Linked DNA regions of Luteolibacter sp. LG18. The protein of the gene in region 1 interacts with the protein of each later gene in a pairwise test. Links are inferred from orthologs where the notes say so. Each region holds a gene or a part of one and is shown on either strand. Other genes may lie near its edges. The genes, in order: eno and rpe.

Region 1 (3,152 bases):
CTCCCGTCTGCAGACGCTCCTCACGGAGGACAAGCAACTGCTCAACGATCTGGTCACGCTGATGGACATCAACGAGGCCCGCAATTTCGCCCGCCGCATGCTGGAGTGCCCGGTCTTCGGCGACCTCGAGAAGAAGTCGCTGATGGCCCGCGTGATCAAGGCGAAGCCCGACACCGCCGAGCTTGTCTCCGGTGAGAACAAGAAGCGCGAGGAGGAACTCGTCGTTTCCTGGGATAGCCTGGAGCGCAAGAAGGCGGAGCTGGATGACATCATCCGCGTCCGCATCCCGCAGAACACCAAGGACATCTCCATCGCCCGCGAATACGGCGACCTGCGCGAGAACTTCGAGTACAAGTCCGCGAAGGAGTACCAGAAGTTCCTCGGCAACCGCAAGGCGGAGCTCCAGAAGGACATCAGCCGCGCCCGCGGCACCGACTTCAAGGGCTCCGACGCCAGCGCCGTGAACATCGGCACGATCGTCACCTTCGCCGATGCCGCCGGCAAGGAGATCGTCTACACCGTGCTCGGTGCCTGGGACTCCGATCCGGAGAAGAGCCAGCTTTCCTATTTGTCCGAACTCGGTGCCTCGTTCCTCGGCCTCAAGCCGGGTGATACCGTCGAGGCACGCGATCCTGTCACCGATGAGAAACGGACGCTCACGGTCCGTTCCATCGCTCCGTTCAATCCCTAATTGAAGAAATGACTAATTCCTAAGCCCTAATGACTAATGGAAGAGGGGAGCCAGCATGGAGCCCTCTTCTTCATTTAGTCATTAGGATTTAGTCATTAGTCATTTCTCTTCCTCACCACCACTCATGGACTACACCACCATCGTTGAAATCCGCGGCCGCGAGGTCATCGACTCGCGCGGCAATCCCACCGTCGAAGTTGACGTCGTCCTGGACGGCGGCGCTGTCGGCCGTGCCGCCGTGCCCAGCGGCGCCTCCACCGGCGAGCACGAAGCTGTCGAACTCCGCGACGGCGACAAGAGCCGCTACCTCGGCAAGGGCGTGCTGAAGGCCGTCGAGAACGTCAACAACCGCCTCGCCCCCGCGCTCCTCGGCTTCGACGCCACCGAACAGGCCGCCATCGACGCCGCCATGCTCGCCATCGACGGCACCTCCACCAAGAAGGAGATCGGCGCCAACGCCATCCTCGGCGTTTCGATGGCTGTCGCCAAGGCCGCCGCGCAGCAGATCGGCCTCCCGCTCTACAAGTACCTCGGTGGCCCGAACGCCAAGGTCCTCCCGGTGCCGATGATGAACATCATCAACGGCGGTGCCCACTCGGACGCCCCGATCGACTTCCAGGAGTTCATGATCGTGCCGGTCGGCGCCCCGACCTTCCGCGAAGCGCTCCGCTACGGCGCGGAAGTGTTCCACTCCCTCAAGAAGGTCCTCCACGACCGCGGTCTCTCCACCGCCGTCGGTGACGAAGGTGGCTTCGCCCCGAACCTCGGTGGCGCGGAAGACGCCCTCGGCGTGATCGCCCAGGCCATCGAGAAAGCTGGCTACAAGCTCGGCTCGGACATCTCCATCGCCCTCGACGTCGCTTCCTCCGAGTTCTTCGATGCTTCCAAGAACGCCTACGTGTTCAAGAAGTCCGATGGCTCCGTGAAGTCCGCCGAGGAACTCGTCGCCTTCTACGCCGACCTCCAGAAGCGCTACCCGATCATCTCGATCGAGGACGGCTGCGCCGAAAACGATTGGGCCGGTTGGAAGGTGCTCACCGACAAGCTCGGTGGCTCCACCCAGCTCGTCGGCGACGACCTCTTCGTCACCAACACCGAGTTCCTCTCCAAGGGCATCGCCCAGGGCGTCGCCAACTCCATCCTCGTGAAGGTGAACCAGATCGGTTCGCTCACCGAGACCTTCGACGCCGTCGAAATGGCCAAGGAGAACGCCTACACCGCCGTGCTCAGCCACCGCTCCGGTGAGACCGAGGACGCGACCATCGCCGACCTCGCCGTCGCCACCAACTGCGGCCAGATCAAGACCGGCTCCATGAGCCGCTCGGACAGAATCGCGAAGTACAACCAGCTCCTCCGCATCGAGGAGCAGTTGGGCGACGACGCCATCTACGGCGTCCACAAGCTCAAGGTCCTGCGCTAAGCAGGGCGGGGGATGCCACGTCACGAGGCGTCCGCCATTTTTCAAAAAGCCGCACCCGGAAACAGGTGCGGCTTTTTGTTTGGGCCTCGCTCCGTTGCCAGCGATCAAGGAGTGGCTTCTTTTCGGGGAGCCACGTTTCCGGGCGATGATCCTTTTCCCTTTGCGTTCGGAGGCTTCCGGGTGCCGGAGGTCGCTGGGCGAAAGGGTGTCCTTCCGAGCATGGCGGATCGAAATCCGCCACTCCTTTGGGTGCCGCCGCGGATCCATCATTTCATGCCCCACGCCTCAACTCCCCGCGTCGATCCGTTATCATTTCGCGGTGGAAAATTGCATCCTGCATGACTCCGATGTAACAACATTCCACTTGCCTAACGGCTGGAAATCCTGCATTTCCGCCGCGATGTTCCGCCCCGGATTGTTGTTGCGCCGCCTCGTCGTGTTTTTCGCCATCGCTTGTGGTTCGGCCGGGGCGGATGTCGTGCCCGGGCTCCAGCCCCGGACATTGGTTTCGCCGCTGGGCTCGTCGGTCTATGACGATTGGTCGTTCTACGATGGACCGCTGCAGCGGGTGGGCACGGGGAAGCGGCTCATTCTGGATCCCTCCATTCCGGCGTTGACCGGCGAGGCGCACTCCGCTCCGGAGGGAGCGTTCACTGGTCTCTATCTCATCGCCGCCACGCCGACGCGCCTCTTGTATGCCCGCAGTGCTCCGTCCGGCCCGAGCCCGGTGGAGCTCCGCAATGCTGCGGACTACTCGCTCATCGGCCCGGTTACCCTGCCGGACGGTTGGGTCTGGGGTGGTCTTGAGGCCGCTCTGCGGGCGGAGGCCACCGGCGACAATATCGTGGCACGGATGGTCAGCCGCATTTCCACCACCGAGCCCACCCGCCGCGAGATCGGCTGCGCCCTCATCGATCTATCCGATGGCAGCATTCCCCGTGTAATCAATCTCGGCCTGGCCCCGGCCGGGATGGTCACCTACGTCACCGAGCTCAAGATCAGCTCCACCCGCGTCGCGGCAATCGTACGCGCGTCCGGGAA
Region 2 (3,079 bases), 4.0 Mb from region 1 along the record:
CCACCGACAGCACGCCGAGGGTCCGCGGGTCCTTCAAATCCTCGCAGCCCACCGGCCTGCCCACCCGTGGCGGGTGCGCCTCCGCGGCGGGAGCGGCGTAGGGATTGTCGTCCGGTTCGGGCATGCTGTCCGCAGGGTGGCGCATCCGGCGGAGGTCTGCACGCGTGTTTCATGCCGGGGATTCCATTCTGAATAAAATCCCCGCCCCCGCCGTTCCACCTCCACCCCAATGAAACCCATCCGTCCACTCCTCACCCTGACCGCCGCCCTGGCTTTCGCCATGCCGGTGGGTGCCGAAGAGCCAAAGCCCGCGCCGAAGCCGCCCGAGCTCGCGCGGGAAGACACGCCCGAGGGCCCGCCGGGATCGTCAGATCCCTTCGCCGCGGATTCGGCCCCTTCCTCAACGACGAACGGGATTCCCGCGGCCCGGCTGAAGGAAAACCGGCCCGCCGTGCACCTCCGGATCGAAACGTGGCAGATCCCCACCCTCGAAATCACCCGCAAGCTCGACGCCGGACAGGACGCGGCCGAAGTCGCCAAGTGGCGCGAGGAATGGCTCGGCAAGCCCGACGCCGCCCAGCTCGTGCTTTCCCCGGCGATCTCCGTGGACGCATCCACCCGCATGAAGGCGGAATCGATCCGCGAATTCATCTATCCCACGGAATACGAGCCCCCGGAACTCCAGCCCACCAAGGAGCCAGCCAACGCCCCCGCCAAGGCTGACCCCAATATGTTTTCGTGGCTCAGCGCCACCCTGACCAAGGCCACTCCGACCGCCTTCGAAACCCGCAACACCGGCACCACCTTGGAAGCGCTCGGCATGCCGGTGACGACCGCCAAGGACGCCTGGGACATCCTGGCGACGGTGGAGGATGTCGCCCTGCTCGGATTCAATGCCTCCGGCGAAAAGGAAATGCACATCGAGATGCCCTGCTTCTCCTCGTTCCGCACCGGCGGGCTCACCCGGCTGCGGCTCGGCGAGTGGCGGCTGCTCTCGGTCATGTCGCCTCCCGGTGGCCTCGACCCCGCCCGCCCGAAGGACCGCTGGGTCACACTGATCCGGATCGATCCCGTGAAGTGACGCGTTTTCCCATGAACGAAACCGCGTTTCGCCATGAAAATTGACCGCCACTTGTGACTTGGCAGGCCCGGACTCCGCCGCTTCTCTCTCCGGCGTGATCCAACGAACCTTCCACGACCGGGTGGTGGCGCCGTCCTTGCTGGCGGCGGATTTTTCGCGTGTGCGTGAGGAAGTGACCCGCGCCATCCACGCCGGAGCCGATTGGCTGCACCTCGATGTGATGGACGGCCATTTCGTGGACAACATTTCCTTCGGCCCCGCGATGGTCCAGACGGTCCACGAGACCAACGACATCTTCCTGGACGTCCACCTCATGATCTCCCGCCCGGACCATTACCTGTCGCGCTTCGTGGCGGCGGGCGCGGACCTGATCACCGTGCACGTGGAAGCCGAGCACGACGTGGCCGAAACCCTGCGCCGCATCCGCGAGGCCGGGTGCCAGGCAGGTCTCGCGCTGAATCCCGCCACCCCGTTCGAGGCGGTGATCCCCTATCTCCACCAGATCGACCTGCTGCTGTGCATGACCGTGGTGCCGGGTTTCGGCGGCCAGGCGTTCATGCCGGAGGTGCTGCCGAAGATCGAAGCCGCGGCGAAATACCGCGCCGAGCACGGCTTGGCCTACCACATCGAAGTGGACGGCGGCATCGTCACCGAAACCGCGAAACTCTGCGCCGAAGCGGGAGCGAACGCGCTGGTCGCGGGCTCCTCCACCTTCCGCGCGCCGGACATGGCCTTCGCCGTGGCCGAAATCCGCTCGGCTTGATTTTGAAACGGGATTCCTTTTTGGCGTAAGAATCGCCGGGCTTGCGGTAAACTTTACCGGAAGCCCCAATGACGGAACGCCCGCGAAATCCCGAGGAACGCATGGTCGGCTGGATCGCCAGCCACCAGGCCGCCCTGCACCGCTACATCCTCTCCCTGCTGCCGGACCGCAGCCTGGCGGATGACGTGCTGCAGGAGACCAACCTCGTGCTGTGGCGGAAGGCCGCGGACTACGATCCGGAGCGCCCGTTCCTCGCCTGGGCCTTCGGGATCGCCCGCCATCAGGTGATGGCCGCCCGCCGCGATGCCGGGCGCGACCGCCATGTTTTCAATGACCAGCTCGTCGAGCTCCTCGCCGACGAGCATTCCACCGACGACCACGCCTCGCCGGTGCAGGAGGCGCTGGAAAGCTGCCTCCGCCAGCTCCCGGGCCAGCAGCGCGAGCTGATCCTGGCCCGCTACGAACCCGGCGCCTCGGTGCAGGATCTGGCGAAAACCCGCTCGAAATCCCCCGGCGCGCTGTCCGTGCTGCTGCTCCGCATCCGCAAGGCGCTCGAAGATTGCATCGAGCGGAAACTCGGCACCTCCGCCCTGTCATGAACCCGGACCGTCTCGATCTCCTGATCCAAGGCCTGTTCGATGGCACGCTCGACGATGCCACCCGCACCGAGCTGAACGATCTGCTGCTGGAGTCGAAGGACGCGCGCGATCGCTACCGCCGCGCCACCACCCTCCATGCCGCGCTGACGCGCCGCGCCGCCGCCGAGCCGGAGGCGGTCAATGTCGTGCCATTCTCGGCCCGCCGGGTGTGGGTGCGGAACCTCGCCGCCGCGGCCGCCGTGGCGCTCCTCGGCGCCGCCGCCGCCCTCTATTTCCACAAGCCGGGTCCGAAGGCCCGGGTGGTGGCCGCCACCGATTCGCAATGGGGCGGCTCGATCCACCTCGCCGCGAACGACCGGCTGCCCGCCAACACGCCGCTGGAGCTGGTCCGCGGTGTGACCGAGATTTCCTACCCCAGTGGCGCCCACGTGACGCTCGAGGGACCGTGCCGCTTCCAGCTCGACAAGCCGGAGGCCATCACCGTGCTCCACGGCCGCGCCTCGGTCCACGCGCCGCCGGGAGCCCAGGGGTTCCGTGTGGACACACCGGGCGGCCGCTTCGTCGATCTCGGCACCCGTTTCGGCCTGGCCGTGGGCAGCGATGGCGCGAGCCCCGTCATCCTCACCGAGGTTTACG

Evidence for each region.
Region 2: the proteins of eno (region 1) and rpe interact in binary tests that used the Escherichia coli proteins (3 or more experiments, as listed by UniProt). The link is inferred for Luteolibacter sp. LG18 from one-to-one orthologs.

The regions. Positions count from the first base shown.
Region 1 is NZ_AP024600.1:5,235,712-5,238,863, reverse strand. The notes cover bases 130-2,963. They hold eno (phosphopyruvate hydratase), read left to right. Parts: upstream 130-815; coding sequence 816-2,111; downstream 2,112-2,963. Other genes in these bases: llg_RS20900 (Calx-beta domain-containing protein), read left to right, coding at 2,512-2,963; llg_RS20910 (GreA/GreB family elongation factor), read left to right, coding at 130-691. In the rest of the region: more of llg_RS20910, read left to right, coding at 1-129; more of llg_RS20900, read left to right, coding at 2,964-3,152. UniProt on the Escherichia coli protein: Catalyzes the reversible conversion of 2-phosphoglycerate (2-PG) into phosphoenolpyruvate (PEP). It is essential for the degradation of carbohydrates via glycolysis.
Region 2 is NZ_AP024600.1:1,189,230-1,192,308, forward strand. Bases 249-3,009 are described here. They hold rpe (ribulose-phosphate 3-epimerase), read left to right. Parts: upstream 249-1,175; coding sequence 1,176-1,844; downstream 1,845-3,009. Other genes in these bases: llg_RS05030 (hypothetical protein), read left to right, coding at 249-1,081; llg_RS05040 (sigma-70 family RNA polymerase sigma factor), read left to right, coding at 1,913-2,443; llg_RS05045 (discoidin domain-containing protein), read left to right, coding at 2,440-3,009. Outside these bases: llg_RS05025 (DUF4328 domain-containing protein), read right to left, coding at 1-145; more of llg_RS05030, read left to right, coding at 230-248; more of llg_RS05045, read left to right, coding at 3,010-3,079. UniProt on the Escherichia coli protein: Catalyzes the reversible epimerization of D-ribulose 5-phosphate to D-xylulose 5-phosphate.